Regions from separate parts of the Turicibacter sp. H121 genome, predicted to be linked through region 2. Evidence: riboswitches for the same ligand, from Rfam matches in the RefSeq annotation. Region 2 holds a riboswitch; the other holds the start of a gene.
The links. A riboswitch is a leader RNA that binds a small molecule or an ion and turns the genes downstream of it on or off. The one in region 2 is predicted to bind lysine.

Region 1: linked by a shared signal. The riboswitch ahead of lysA (diaminopimelate decarboxylase) and the one ahead of AT726_RS07250 (YfcC family protein) in region 2 are both predicted to bind lysine.

Annotation. Positions count from the first base shown of each region.
Region 1 covers NZ_CP013476.1:1,723,464-1,731,886, forward strand. Annotated here, with positions in the region: gene AT726_RS08295 (relaxase/mobilization nuclease domain-containing protein) at 1-88, shown strand, start outside; gene AT726_RS08300 (23S rRNA pseudouridine(2604) synthase RluF) at 119-691, opposite strand; gene AT726_RS08305 (hypothetical protein) at 1,018-1,281, shown strand; gene AT726_RS08310 (DUF1456 family protein) at 1,622-2,137, shown strand; gene AT726_RS08315 (ATP/GTP-binding protein) at 2,303-2,899, shown strand; gene AT726_RS08320 (GNAT family N-acetyltransferase) at 2,947-3,453, opposite strand; gene AT726_RS08325 (L-lactate dehydrogenase) at 3,600-4,544, shown strand; gene AT726_RS12850 (hypothetical protein) at 4,661-4,834, opposite strand; partial or broken gene AT726_RS08330 (IS256 family transposase) at 5,011-6,233, opposite strand; lysine riboswitch at 6,497-6,674, shown strand; gene lysA (diaminopimelate decarboxylase) at 6,804-8,099, shown strand; gene AT726_RS08340 (aspartate kinase) at 8,113-8,423, shown strand, end outside.
Region 2 covers NZ_CP013476.1:1,501,818-1,510,240, reverse strand. Annotated here, with positions in the region: gene AT726_RS07250 (YfcC family protein) at 1-1,078, opposite strand, end outside; lysine riboswitch at 1,322-1,496, opposite strand; gene AT726_RS07245 (hypothetical protein) at 1,939-2,145, opposite strand; gene AT726_RS07240 (transcriptional regulator) at 2,242-3,489, opposite strand; gene nagA (N-acetylglucosamine-6-phosphate deacetylase) at 3,918-5,054, opposite strand; gene AT726_RS07230 (TolB family protein) at 5,358-6,566, opposite strand; gene AT726_RS07225 (cupin domain-containing protein) at 6,576-6,884, opposite strand; gene AT726_RS07220 (staygreen family protein) at 6,987-7,427, shown strand; gene AT726_RS07215 (GNAT family N-acetyltransferase) at 7,424-7,996, opposite strand; gene brnQ (branched-chain amino acid transport system II carrier protein) at 8,135-8,423, opposite strand, start outside.

The DNA of each region.
Region 1 (8,423 bases), 220 kb from region 2:
ATATGAAGAAAAACTTCATCAACTTGTCGTTAAGATTACTAATGATTGTTGTGCTAAGCATGGGCTATCAACAATTCAATATAAATAAAAACTCGCACCTAATATTAGGTGCGAGTTTTTAGTACCATTCTTGCGGTGTATAATTTAAGTCTTGGAATAAACGTGTTTTTTCTTTCTTAGTTAAGTCACGCCATTGTCCAACGGGTAAGTTACCTAAGTGGATATTCATGATGCGAAAACGCTGAAGACGATAAACTTCATATCCTAATGCTTCACACATACGACGAATTTGACGATTTAATCCTTGAGTTAAGATAATTTTAAATTCATATTTTGAAAGTTGTTCAACTTTACATGGTAATGTTTTTGTTCCAAGGATACGAACGCCTTTAGACATTTTTTCAACGAATTCAGGTGTGATTGGCTTATCAACAGATACAATATATTCCTTTTCATGATTATTTTCAGCACGTAAAATTTCATTAACAATATCACCGTCATTTGTTAATAAAATTAAACCATCTGAATCTTTATCTAAACGACCGATATTAAACACGCGTAATGGGTGGTTAACTAAGTCAACGATATTTCCTTTAACATTTTTCTCAGTGGTACATGTAATTCCAACAGGTTTATTTAAAGCAAGATAGACATTGTTACGTGCCAAACGAATACGTTGCCCATTAACCATAACCTCATCACCTGGCTTCACTTGATCACCGATTTTAGCTTTACGACCGTTAATTTTAACGCGTCCTTCTTCAATTAGTTTATCAGCTCCACGTCGAGAAGCTTTTCAAGATTCACTAATAAATTTATTTAAGCGCATATTTTCACACCCTTTAGCGAGATTTCTTGTTGCAAATCTTTCTAAGTATACTCTGATTTACATAACTTGTCGACTAAAAAGAGAAAGTAGTGTCGAAAAAAGTCGTTTTATTAATATTTTGTTCAACTGATTAAGAAAATATGAGTTATGATATAATAAAGGAAATATGACAGCAGGAGGTTTAGAAGATGGATCAACATTATTTAGTGATGTTCTTACGTGAAGGAAGTTATATTGAGTCTAATGTGGAGCTTTTAGAGCTGGATCGCTCAACAATTGCTGAAGTGGTAGATCGTTTAATTGACTATCATAACAGTGATGAATTAGAGGATGAACTTCGTAGCTGTGGTACAAATATTCGTGCCATTATTCGTGTTTACTTAAATCATGTTGGAGATTATGGTTATGAAGATTTCTATCATTTAGAATTAGTCACACCAAAATCATTATAGTAAAAAGCACTTATCTAAAAGATAAGTGCTTTTTACTGTCCAAAGAATCATTAATAGGTTATAATGACTTTTTTTATTTTATATAGGAGCTAGAAGAAGCTATTTATATTAGGGGGAATATTAATTTTTTAACAGGGGACGATAAATTAAAAAAGTATTACAAATAATATGGGATTAAATTAACGAATTTCGAAAGGTATAGATTTAGTATTAGTATGATTCAAAATAATAAACAGATGCCTCTAATTGAGACCAATGTAGAATTATAAAATACATTTCTGTTTCTATATAGATAATTTGGTATAATAAAAAAGATGTATCAAAAAACGGAGGTTCTAACATGAATAATAACGATATCTTAATTCGTATTCGATATGCACTAAACTTAAAAGATGGACAAATGGTTAAAATTTTCAAACTTGGTGGAGTAGAAGTCACAGAGGAAGAAGTAAAAAAAATGTTAACCAAAGTAAAAGAAGAATTTGGTTTTCAAGATGCTGACAGTAATGAAACCTTACCATGTAACAATAAAATGTTAGATGCATTCTTAAATGGATTAATTACGTTTAAACGTGGTCCACAAGAAAAGAAATCTGGACAACCTGAAAATCCAGTTAGTATTACAAGACGTAATAACATTAATAATATCGTATTAAAGAAATTAAAAATTGCACTATCTTTAACGTCAGAGGAAGTTATTGATATTTTAGGATTAGCGGGTGTTAAAATTTCAAAGGGCGAATTAAGTGCCGTACTTCGTAAAGAAGGACATAAAAATTATAAAGAGTGTGGCGATCGTTACTTACGTAATTTCTTAAAAGGATTAGCCATTCAATACCGTACAACGCAAAAATAATAAATAAAGCCTTATCCTTATGATAAGGTTTTTTACTTTTTAATTGGTATATTATGTCTTAATTTGAAACAAATTGTCGTTGAAAAAAGTTTCATTTATTGATATAATTTAACTTCAAAAGAGCTGATTATGATGAAAAATTTCTATACATTGGAGAAGTGAAAAATGACAGTAAGAATTGCAATTCTAGGTGGACCAAGATGTGGTAAAACAACGTTAATTCAACAATTATATGTGGATATGAAAATCCGTGATATTAATGTCGGGGTTGCGACTGAATATAGTACCGATTATTTACGTGATAAAGGAATGATCGAATCAATTTCAGAGCAATACGGAATTTATTTAGGACAATTACATTTAGAAAAAGCATTAGATGGACATGAATATGCAGTTACGGATTACGCAACATTTGTTCCATATATTTATGGACGCTTAATGCTTGGAGATAAAAAACGTACTAAAAAAGAAATTGAGATTTTAAATGACTTATATAGTTTAGCAATTCGTGACTTACCTCAGTACGACTATATCTTCTTTGTACCTCGTGAATTTGGATATAAAAAAGATGGAGTTCGTTGGCAGGATGAAGAAGTTGCTCAAATGGTGGATGATGCAATCTTAAACTTCTTAAATGCAGAGAATGTGAAGTATGAAGTTATCACAGGTTCAACGCGAGAACGCTCAGAAAAAATCTTAAATATTGTTGGAATTGAAAAAGAAATTGTTAAACCGCAACCAGTAGAAGAATTAGCTGAATAATAAATAAAATAAAGCCTATATCAATTTTCGATATAGGCTTTATTTCATTATAAACATTTTTCAAAAGCTACACGTTTACTGCCATCAGCTAGATAAATGACACCGCAATAATCAAATCCATTTTTTATAAGAGAGCGTTGCATCGCTTGGTTATCCTCATGTGTATCGACTTTAATGCTACCAACACTTTTTTTATTACACATTAATTCAGTTTGTTTAATCATTTCAGATGAGAGCCCGATTCCTTTTAACTCATGATCAACTGCAATCCGATGGATGACGGCATAGTTATCATTACTTTTCCAATCCCCTTCAAAAATTTTATTATAAGTAGCTTCTCCTTCAAAAGAAATAGCGATGGTTCCAACAATCTTATTATTTTTTATTAAGACAAAACTATGTCCATTTTTAATATCATTTTCAATGACTTTAGCATTTGGATAACCATTTTGCCATTGATTGATTCCCTTTTCTTTGAAATATTGTTGAGCTTGTTTAATAATCTCCATGACACGTTCAATATCTTCTAGTTTAGTATATCTTAATGCTAACATCTTTATTCTCCTTTCAAAAGTGGATAATTATTAATCATTATATCACCAAGTTCTATAACATAACTCTAATGTTTTCGACAAATTTCGCGATTAGAAATGACTAATTCGTACATACTAATGAAGTAAAACTAAAGGAGGTAGTCGCTATGCAGACTGGAACTAGACGTGTTGTATTAGTTGGTACAGGATTTGTTGGAATGAGCTTTGTGTATTCAATGGTAAACCAAGGTGGAACTGAGGAGTTAGTTCTAATTGACGTTAATCATGAAAAAGCTGTTGGTGAAGCCATGGACTTAAATCACGGTATTCCGTTTGGGCCAGAAAAAATTGAAATCTGGGCTGGAGATTACTCAGACTGTAAAACAGCCGATATCGTTGTTGTGACAGCTGGTGTTAATCAACAACCCGGAGAAACACGCTTAGCCTTAGTTGAACGAAATGCGAAAATCATGCGTGATGTTATTAAAAATGTTATGCAATCAGGATTTAATGGAATTCTGTTAATTGCAAGTAACCCTGTTGATGTCTTAACTTATATTGCTTGGCAAGAATCAGGTTTACCAAAACATCGTGTCATTGGGACCGGAACAACACTTGATACCGCTCGTTTAAGATACCAAATGGGTAAATATTTAGACGTCGATCCTCGTAACGTTCACGGTTATATTGTCGGTGAGCATGGTGATACTGAAACGCCATTATGGTCACATACAAGCGTCGGTGTCAAACCAATCTTCGATATTATTAAAGATCATCCAGAATATAAAAGAGAAGATTTAGAAGAAATCTATGTCAACGTCCGTGATGCTGCTTATCATATTATTGAACGTAAACGCGCCACTTATTACGGAATTGGGATGTGTATCACGCGTATTGTTAAAGCTATCCTAAATGACGAAAACTCAGTCTTACCAGTGTCAGCTTATTTAGATGGTGAATATGGTCTTCATGATATCTTTACCGGTGTGCCTGCGATTGTCAATCGTAACGGAATTCGCGAAGTCTTTAACTTAAATATTAGTCCAGAAAAACTCGAACAATTAACTAAATCCGTCTCAATTTTAAAAGAAACATTAGATACCGTGCGTTAATTGAATAAAAGAAACCTCAATCTAGTATTGAGGTTTCTTTAGGTATCGCACTTCATATTACAATCTGTCATAACAAAAAAACCACTTACCGTTTCAAGGGCGGCAAGTGGTTTTTATTATTTCCCTACACATTCACGACAACGATTATAATCATCCTGTATTGGGAAACGTGAATCGACACGCCCACCTGGTCCAACTTCTAGATTACAATTCGCACAATAAGGGATTTCATCGTAAGTTCCATCTTCATAAAGCATAGATAAAGGTTGCATCACAAACTCTTCAAACATCTTGTCACCTCATTTCTTTATAGATAAAAATGACTATATCATTTATATCATATCTTAATCAACGACAAAATAAAATCCCTAATAACCTAAATCAAAAGAACCTAGGGTTTAATATAATATAAGCTGATTGGGTTAGTGAGCCTGTCAAGTTAAGTGTGTAAACTAATTTTTAAAAATTATAGATAGGGCTTTAAACGATCTGGATATAAGATTAATATTTGATTTAAAATTTGACTCCAATTTGAGATTTGACGTTGCCATTTCTTAGTGACTTCCATGGTTTGAAGATAGATTAATTTCATAACAGACATTTCATTTGGAAAAGCTCCTTTTCCTTTTAGAACTTTCTTAATTGGCTGTTGTAGCTTTCGATGGCGTTCGTGGTATAAATCATTTTTCTAATTTCTTTAGGGAAATTAAACAGTTGATAAACCTCTTTGATGTTATTTTCCCAAACCATAACGGCTAAAGGCACAATGGAACTCCATTTATTTTTAAAGGTCTCAAAGGCTTGTTCTGCTACTGATCGATTAATCGCTTGATAGATTTGTTTTAAATCATAACAGAATGATTTTCTATCTTGATAAGAAACAAATTTCGTTGATTGTCGGATTAAATGAACTAAACAACGTTGAACGAGGGCATGAGGAAAAACAGCTTGAATGGCCTGTTTAAAGCCACTTAAACCATCCACACAGGCAATACAAATATCTTGCACTCCACGAGCCTTTAATTCATCTAATAAACTCATCCAATAAGAGGCACTTTCTGCTTCTCCGATAGAGAGGCTTAAAACATCTTTGCGACCATCTAAAGACACACCTATGATACAGTAAACTGCTTTGTTTGAGGCACTCATTCCATCACGCACTTTGACATGAAGCGCATCTAAATAAATGATAGGATAAACAGGCTCTAAAGGCCGTTGTTGCCAATCTTGAATCAGTGGAATCACTTTATCAGTTACAGCAGAGATCGTTTCATGTGACGTTTCAAAGCCATAAATCTCTGCTAATGTTTTAGAAATATCACGCGTTGATAAACCTTTAGCATAAAGCGATAGAATCTTTTCTTCAATTCCGATGACATTGGTTTGACGTTTAGGCACGATTTGAGGTTCAAATGAACCTTGCCGATCTCTGGGAGTCTGAATCGTTGTTTCACCAAGACGCGTTTGAATGGTTTTAGATTGACGTCCATTTCGTGCATTTGAAGTTGATTTATTACGAAAATCATATCGGCTATATCCTAGATGTTGATCTAATTCAGCTTCTAATGCTTGTTCAATAAAGCCTCCAAACATGTCTAATAAAACAGCTTCAATATCACTAGCAGATTTAATGTTGTATTCATCTTGGAGGAGATTAAATAATTGGTTCATCGTAGCTTTTCTTGTCATAAATAATAAACTCCTTTGAAATAGTTAACTTATTATGGTAACTGTTCTAAGAGTTTACACACTTTATCTTACACCCTCGGGTTAGTAATAAATAATTAATTAAAACTGAAATGTACCGTATAAATTTATTAGGTATTGAATATAGTTTTAATTGTAGAGTTAGTGAAATATTAGGTTAAATGATTTGAATATACTAAGTTTGTTTGAATTTATTCGCAAATAATGGAAAATATTTTAAAATGATTAATAACTTAATAAAAAATAATTAAGGTAGAGGCTGCGGTTCTTAAGAGTATTCATAATGAGGTAAGCGCAATGAAGTATGAAGAAAGGAATAACCGCCGAAGGCTATAACTGAAGCTTTAAGGTTATAGACCTGGGGGTGTATAGAAGATATGCATCACTGTCACAAATGCAAATTTGTGTTGAGCTACATTTAAGAAATAGAGACTATCCTGTTATCATCTATTTTAGGATAGTATTTTTCGAAGCTCCCTTAGTATGATTCAAATGAGGGAGCTTTTATTTGTAAATGTGAGCCTCTTTATGACGAAAAGGAAGGACGACAAAATGAAATTACAAGGAACGATGTCAGTAAAAAATGATGAACTTTATATCGGAGGAATTAGTTGTTTAGAACTTGCTAAGACGTATCAAACCCCTTTATATGTCTTTGATGAACAACTTGCTCGAGAGAATTGCCGCGAATATGTGAAACATTTCAAAGTGAAAGAACATCGAAATCGAGTCGCTTATGCTGGGAAGGCCTTTTTACCCCTTCATATGTGTCAACTCATTAAAGAAGAAGGATTATATTTAGATGTGGTATCTGGTGGGGAATTATACACGGCGCATAAAGCTCAGTTCCCAATGGAAAATGTACTGTTTCACGGAAATAATAAGACCATTGATGAAATTAAAATGGGTCTTGAGTTAGGAGTAGGTCGATTTGTTGTTGATAACTATTATGAACTTGATTTGCTAGAACAGTTCTGTAAAGAAAGAGGCACATCGCAAGCGATTTATTTGAGAATTACACCTGGTATAGAAGCACATACACATGATTATATAAAAACGGGACAAATTGATTCGAAATTTGGATTTACTTTGACTAATGGGGATTTATATGAGTGTTTAGCCAGTTTTCATCGATATGATCATCTACAACTGGTTGGATTACATGCACATATTGGATCACAAATTTTTGATGTAGAACCTTTTTTAGATGAAGTAGATATTATGATGAATTTAGTTAAGGAGATTAAGGAAACATACGGCATTGAAATTAGAGAAGTTGATTTAGGAGGAGGAGTTGGCGTTTATTATACGAAAAATGATCAACCAAAAACCATTCAACAATTTTGTGAAGCCATGATTGAAAAAGTAGAAAAATCTTGTCAGAAATTAGGGATTAACGTACCGACATTAATCGTTGAACCAGGACGTTCCATTGTCGCAAATGCTGGAAGTACGCTATATACAGTTGGATCGATGAAAGATATTAAAGATGTTCGAACCTATGTCAGTGTAGATGGTGGAATGACTGATAATATCAGACCTTCGTTATATCAAGCACGTTATGAGTGTGCGATTGTGAATAAAATGAGAACAGGGGATCAAAAGCAAGTAACGATCGCAGGAAAATGTTGTGAAAGTGGTGATATTCTTATCACAGATGTTGATATTAAGGGTATTGAAACAGGTGATATCTTGATTATTGCCTCAACCGGTGCGTATGGATATTCGATGTCATCAAATTATAACAAGATTCCGAAGGCTGCGGTTGTTTCGGTTCAAAATGGAAAAAGTCGAGTGATTTGTAAACGACAAACGTTAGAGGAATTACTAGCTTTAGAAGTTTTATAGGGGGAATGAGAATATGGGGATTTTGGTTCATAAGTATGGTGGGACATCAGTTGGAACAACTGAGAAGATTAAACGGATTGCAAAACGAGTCATTGCGGAAAAGGAAAAGGGAAATGATATGGTGGTTGTCGTATCGGCGATGGGGAAAACGACGGATTATTTAGTGGAGATGTCAAAAGAGATTGCGATAAATCCCAATAAACGAGAAATGGATTTGATTTTATCCACTGGAGAACAAGTGTCCATTGCGTTGTTGTCGATGGCCTTTCAGGAATTTGGATATGACGCTATTGCTCTAACTGGGTTTCAAGCTGGAATTAAAAC
Region 2 (8,423 bases):
AGTTTGATAAGTTATAAAGAATCGTATCAATAATTTGTCCGTCTTGAGCAATGATAACAATTGCACGTGCAAATCCAACCACTACTGCTGCACTAATCATATCTTTTGCTCCGTGAATGAATGAATTGGCCATATCATCTAAACTTAAACGCCCAATGAATCCACAGATAATTCCCGTTGCAAAGAAAATAGCCGCAATTTCCGGAATTCCAAATCCAAATTGTAAAACACCTATAACGATAGCAGCTAAACATACTAAGATAGATGCTAAAATAACTTTATGTTTGAGTGTGAATGGTAAATGTTCAGATTCTGCGTCTTCTAACTCCTGACGACGTACCTGATCAATTTCGTAAACTGGACTTAATTGTGGATTACGTTTAATACGGCGTCCATACCACATTAAATATAAAATTGAAGCCACTGTTGTAACGGCCCAGATAATTGTGCGGAATCCAACCCCTGTTCCTGCTGGCACCTGTGCGATACTTTGAGCAATTCCTACCGAGAATGGATTTAACATGGCTGTTGCGAATCCAACAATACATCCCATATAAGAAATTGCCATCGCCATAATACTATCGTATCCTAAGGCTAAACATAAAGGAATAAGCATCGCAATAAATGGAATAGCTTCTTCCGTCATTCCGAAGATGGCCCCACCTAATGAGAATAATCCCATAATAACCGGAATCATTAACATTTCTTTTCCTTTAAATGATTTAACGGCATTTGTAATTCCAGCATCAATAGCACGTGTTTTTGTAATAATTGCAATTGATCCGCTAACTACAAATAAGAAAGCAATAATTTCTGCCGCTCCTACAATTCCATGAATTGGGGCTTGTAATACACTAAATAATCCTTGAGGGGTTTGATCAACATAAGCGAATGAACCATCAACAACGACTGTTTTCCCTGCATCATTGACGATACGCTCATATGTTCCTGCAGGTAAAATCCATGTTGCTAATGCTACGATAACTAAAATAAATGTAACAATGACTAAAGTATGAGGGACTTTAAATTCTTTTGTCTCCTCTTTACCATCAACTCTTGGTTTTCTTAAACTAAGCATATTTTTTTCTCCCTCTTATTTTAAATTTTAAATAGTGTTTAGTTGAAAGAGGCAAATAAAAAAAGCCTTGAGCCATTCACTCAAGACCTTCAGAAAAGAACAATAGATCATCCTTATTTCCGATTCTCAAATGATAGCTCTCCACGATTATTGGGACGACTCTAATCAAAACATTCAAAAAGTCCTGAGGCCATTCTCAAGACTTTTATCATATAACCGTACTAAGTTAGGATGATTTAAATCCGGAATGATAGCCCTCCACAATAATAAATTGTGACAATGTTAAATATCTTCTACTTAACACCAGCTCTATAACCTTAAAGTATCAGTTATAGACTTCGGCGAGAATCCCTTTCCTATCGCGTCAACATCTTCACTCTTCGATAGTACTCTTAATTACCGCACCTCTATCTAAAACCTATTTAATTTACAATGTCATCTTATCTTATTTTATACTCAAAAACAACATTTTTTTATTAAATAGTATAAGAAACACTTATTTTTTATTATTAAAACATTAAAATTTTATATAAATTAGTTATAAATACCATATAATGTCGAAATTAGCATTTTATTGTTTGATGCTTGTTTTATCATTCTCTATTTTATAATCATATAGTTTAAAAGAAGACTATTTCGTTTATTTTTTAAATATTAATGTGTATTCATGATGATTTAAGGCTTTATTTTTTTGAATATTTTTAATGAAACATAAAAAGCTGTTGCTACCCCTAACAACAGCTTTCTACGTACCCTTGTAATGATGAACGACACTAACCTTAATTAGAGTGCATAACACTCTCCCTAATTAATGATAGATATAGAAACTTATTTTATATCGATTTTATTTGTAAGACATTTCAAATATGATGTGATTCTTCCAAGATTTCATCTAAATTGACTAAGTCAATTGGATAATCTTCTAAACTAATTTTATTATTAGTTGAGTTATTCGGAGTATCATTTACTTTCGTATCCGGAATGTACTTATTCTTTTGATCGATACAAAATGATAATCGTAATAAATAAATCATCCGATGCATTTGATAATCGTTGAATTTATTCACTACTACGTCCTCCTGTTTCCATAACTATTATAAGTAGTTATTTATTGTATAATAAAGAAAAAAAGGTCACAGATTTATTAAAAAATCTGTGACCTTTTACGTAATAGCATCAAGTAAAATACGGTATTCATTTAAATCTTTCTGTTGACCAAGAACATCATCCATAATCCTTTTATATAATCGATTTTGAAATTTCGTATAAATAAACTCATCTAATATCTCTTTATCAACTAATTTTTGAATATCCTCTAACAAAATCAACATGGATTCAAAGTCTTGAGTTTCCCAATATAAATCTAATCCCCACTCTAAAGTCGCCTCTTGTTGTTCAAAAGAACCTTTATGAAAAATAATATCTTTAACCTCGACTAATAGACTATGAGCTTTTTCATAATTGCCTATTCTAAAATAAACTTCGCCCATCAAACATTTGGTAATCGAGCGTTGCTTAACTGTTTCACGGAGAGGGAGTGCTATCTTTAAACAATCAAGTGCTTGTTGATATAGTCCTGAGTCTTTAAAGCTATAGCCTAAATTATGATAAGCATAACCCAAATAGTCTTCATAAAAAGGATTATTAATCAATTCGAGTAGTAACTCTCTTCCTAACTCATCTCGACCTTGTCTTTTTAAAATGGTCGATTTAATTAAATACGCTGCCGCTTTAGGCTGTAGATATTCATTTTGTTCTAATACAGGAATAATCCACTCTAAACTTTTTTCATACTTGGCTTGATTTAAATAACAAAGAGAAATGTAATATCGAATGCGATTAATGTTTCTCCCCCTATCACCCTCCTGACAATTAATAGACAGTTGTAAGATAGAAATAGCTTCTTGATATTGCCCTAATGTAATATAATTAGTTCCTACTACTTCATATAAAGAAGCAGGATTTTTAGTAACCTGGATACAGTAGCCGATTGCCTTTAATAAATGAACATTAGCTGCTAATAACTCATCATTTTTAACATAGTGTAATCCAAGTAATGTTTCTATTTTAATTTTATATTCAATTAAATCAAAATCCGATGCAATCTTATTAAAAGTTTCATATTGATTTAAGGCATCTTGAAGATTACAATGCTGCTCTAACCATTCTCTTGCTTGTTCAACAGGTGATTTTATAAACTCATTATAGGAATAGTATTGTTGATAGTGACAATTACTCAATTCACAAATTGCATCATAAACATTTCTTAACATATTTTCATTTAAGGAGCGCTTCTCTGTCTCAATCATACTAATATAATTACGTGAGAATCCATAAGACTCAAATGCAATCTGCTTCAACCCATACTTCTCTCTTGCCTGACGGATCTTTTCTCCTATTGTTAAAAACATTTTATCACACCTAAACTATAATGATACTCTTATTAGATTAAAAACTAATCCAATCCATAATTATAACTTTTTTCCATTTATTTTACCACTCATTTAAATGTTAATACTTTTCGAGTATTCAATAAATTTTAAACCCACCCATCTAACAAAGCTGTTATATTCTTGAATAATTGTATTATCAATTGATACCATCCCACATATTTACTTTTACTATATATACAGAAATATTTCCTATAGCAATCTAAATGTTTGATATTTATGGCGTCCAAGACAGACTATAGTCTGAAGCGAGCCTGACATCTCCCGACAAAACGTATCCTCCATTGGCAGGGTTTGGATCACCTAGCGATTTCTGAAAGAAATCTATTCCTCAATTGCTAGGGCTTTAAAAGTTTTTACGATGTAAAAAACTTATGGGAGCTTATATTTTAATCAAGTTGGTTATACACCTCGCGACCTTCAACGATGGATAAGTAACAATTCATTTCCTCATCAAAGATTGCAATATCTGCATCTTTTCCGATTTCTAAACTTCCTTTACGATTGCAAACTCCAATCGATGTCGCTGGATTTAATGAAGCCATGTGAATAACTTCGGCAATAGTAGCATTTGTATTTTGCAAGAAGTTATAGATGGCTTTGTTTAATGTTAAGACACTTCCCGCTAAGTTTCCACTTTCTAATCGGGCAGCTCCATCTTTAACAACTACCCGCTGTCCACCAAGATCATATTGCCCATCCTTCATGCATCCCCCGCGCATACTATCTGTAATTAAAACAATCTTTTCTTTTCCTTTATTGTCTAATACGAATTGAAACAATTGTTTATTCACATGAATCGTGTCAGCGATTAACTCAGTAAAAACATCACTAGTTAAAGAGGCTCCGACTACACCTGGCTCACGATGATTTAATGGTGTCATTGCATTAAATAAATGTGTCACATGTGAACATCCTAAAGAAAAGGCTTCTTTGGCTTGGTCATATGTTGCATTTGTATGTCCAATCGACAACATAATATCTGTTTTTTCTTTCACATCTTTTGTGAATGAATAATCTTCATCCATTTCAGGTGCATATGAAACTAATCTAATCACATCTGTATAGTCTTTGATAAATTCATAACTCGGTTTAATAACATATTGTTCCGGTTGAGCCCCTTTATAAATCCTATTGATAAAGGGGCCTTCCATGTGAGCACCTAATACTTTCGCCCCATTTAGTGATTGTTCCATACATTCACGAATCACATTTAAAGCACCATAAATATCTTTAGGACTCATCGTCATCGTTGTTGGCAAAAATGATGTTACCCCATTCTTAGCAATACCCGTACTCATTAATTTAATCGCTTCCGTTGTTTGATCCATCGTATCTGCTCCGCAGCTTCCATGGACATGAACATCGATTAATCCTGGAGCAATATACATCCCCTTAGCATCAATCACCTCACAATCGATTGGCACTTCTGTTTGAATATGCTGAATTGTTTCATTAAAAACTAAAACTTTATTTTCAATAACCCCATTTAATGTTACTAATTTCCCATTAATAATTGCTTTCATACGCCACCTCATCCTATTGATCTTTGTTTAAACCAAACTCAAAATTCTCATTATTACACCTATCATATCTTCCATGACTGTTTTTTCTGCGATTAATCGATAATGATTTATTGATGATAGTCACCCTGTGATAAATTCCTTTCTTTATTTAGGAAAAGAACTGCTTAACATTTTTTATTCCGTTCCTTTACGAACAAGATTGTTCTATAACTAAACTATAGTTGAAAATGATATTTTTCAAGTAGTAAAAAAGACTTTTCTAGCTATTTTAATGCGTGAAAAGTCTTTTTTTATTCCATCAATTTAGTATTTAACACTCAAAATTTGATAGCTATCTAGGTGGCCATAGACTTCAAAATTAGTCGTTAATAGGTTAGTTAGAATAATACTTTCCTCACCCTTATTTTCTCTTCTCACTAAACTTAACTGGTGATCTTTATCAAATCTTAAAAATAGTAATTCTTCATTTTCAATTTCTTGTGGATAGAAATCAAAACCAGTTAGATCATTGGTTAGCTTCTCGGTCTTTTTCGTGTTTAAATCATACACGTAAATTTGATTGCTTCCTGGTACAAAGGTAGTATATTGATCTTTCACTTCTATACCAGCTGAATAATAGAGCCTCGTTCCGTCCTGTGAAAAGGATGGACTCATGGCTACGATACCTGGTTTTGTTATATTCTCGATTTGCTCATTCATCGGATTAAATAATTGTAACTGCTTATTCTCATTCATCATACGCCATGTTCCATTAATAACTGCAATGAGATCATCGTTAGTTGGATGAATGGCTAAATTATCGGGATACACCAACATCTTAATTTGATTAAACGTTTTAAACTCTTTTGTCTTCACATCATAAACACATAATGGAACACCATCCATTCGTTGCGAAGCTGAATTAGGTTCACACCAGATATATAACAGCTCACCATTTGTCGATAATTTAGCAATAGAAGGGTCCATTCCAATGTCGTCTTTTGTAATGGGAATATAATCAATAATTAAAGACTCCGTTTTCTTATTTAAATCATATTGAATGATTCCTAAAGGTGAGTATTCTCGAATTAGATATTTCTTCGCAAATAAAAGTCCTTGAGAATTAATCGTTAATTCATCATAATAATACTTTGACTTCTCAATTAAAGAGATGACTTTGTTTTTACTCATATCGTATAAAAATATGCCACCTTCTGATTTAGAGAAGATAAGGTTATTACCATATAAAGTGTACGACTTAACATCAGACATTTGAAATATTGTATCAAATGGATCATTTAACTTTGATAGATAGACGTTTGATTTTAAATCTTGGTAAGCAACAAACTGTTTATTATCAAAGATTTTAGGATTGAAAAAATCCTCACCTTTATTCAAAGTTATTACTTTATTATTTTGCTCCAAATGAATCGCCACAATTTCGTTCTCTTTAATCGCCACAACTGAAGAAGCAGCGAAGACGGAAGTGGATGGTAGCATAAATAAAATGAATAATAAAATAACTTTTTTCATGATAGCAACTTAATCTAATGACTCTGAAATGGTCACTAATATTTCACTTTCTAATGTAGCAAGGACATCATGTTCTACCCTAGCATCAAAGGATAAAAAATCTCCAGTTAATAACTCATAGCTTTGACCATCACTAAAACTCATTCCTATTTCGCCTTTAATCACATAAATGGTCGCATATCCATTATGACTATGTTTCGGTAATCCTCTCCCGACATCAAACTTAAAATACACCGTACGGAACTTAGAATTACTTGCGATCACTCGTTGAGCCTCATTTAAGCTTTTCAACTTATAAAATTGATTTTGTTCACTCATAATAGACCTCCATTTCATCAACCTTAGTATGCTTCATGACCATCATGTTATGAATGACCAAAACTAGGCAACCATCATACAATAGACTAAGGAGGAGATGATATGAGTACTTTTAACCCAAATAAATTGTGGATTAACTATCGCTTGTCTAATCTAAATCAAATTCAACCAAGAAGATATACGTTAACACATTCCGATGAGACAGGTGAATTATTTTTAGTCATTGGATCTGATTTTGCTTACGAGAAGTTCACAACAATGCGAGATGAGGTGGCGGCAGAGTGGATGACGAATAGCTCAGGTCAATATTATTTTTATGTTTACATTCGTGTAGATGGAATTGATGGCACCAAATCATCGACTAAACGAAATGAAATTTTTATGAAAGAACTCCCTTTAGCATTGAGTGCTATCAAACATGGCGATCCTCATCTCTTTCATCTTTACCCACAATTTGAAAATGCCCCTATTTATGTGTTCTTTCAATCACAAGATTCAAAATTAAATCGAACCGAATGCTTCGGTTCTTTTAAAGACTATTAAAGCATTTTAACGAAACCAGTACACTCATGAACTCGTTTGTATCTTTTCTTTATCATGTCCCAATCCGTCCCTGTATATTGACAGAATGACTGGACTGGAATCAGTCCTGAAACTTGTGATCGAATCCCATTATTTCCATTTACATAGACGTGTAAATATGTACTTAATTTCATAAATTGTTGCTTTAGGTACCAACGTTGCACCCATTTGTCATCACGGGTCCATGCTTCAAGATAAGTAATCTGTTTTTCCTTTAATCTTTTTTGTGCCTCATTCAACAAAGAAGTGCCAATTCCTTTACGGCGATAATCTGGATGTACAGCTAAATGCCAAATCATAGCCCCTAACGTCTCATGTGCTGTGCAAATAGCATTTGGTTCTTCTTCACACTCAATATCAAGCAATCCTATAACAACTCCGTTTTCTACTGCGACCAATTCAATAGACGGATGTTGATATCTTTCCTTCTCTCTTGCCACAATGTCATAATAAGCCGTATCTAAAAAAGATAACACGCGACAACGTACCCAACTGGTTTCATCTTCTATTTGATAATCCCTAATTTCCATTTAGCTCTCCCCTATCTATATAAAAAACATTAGAATCTCTAGATACTACATATACTTTCATTATACTCACTTGCATCATGAATCATGTTTTTCTTTCTATACATAAAAGAGGTATCGCTAACGATACCTCTTTTCATTTTACTCTTCTACATATTTAACTTTTGTTGTTTGGTTTGATGTTGATAACTGGAAAACTTTATCCATGACAACTGTCACAACAATAGCTCCGAGAGCTAACGTTACCCATCCTAATCCTTGTTTATATAACGGAAGGTATTCACACCATGTTGTTAAAGCTCCTAAACGAATATTTACTTGATTTAAGGCATCTACCACACTTATGACTCCAGTGACTAAGATTGTTACACTATAAACTAAACGACTTTCATTAATAAATCGATTCATCATCGCTAAAACGATTAACATG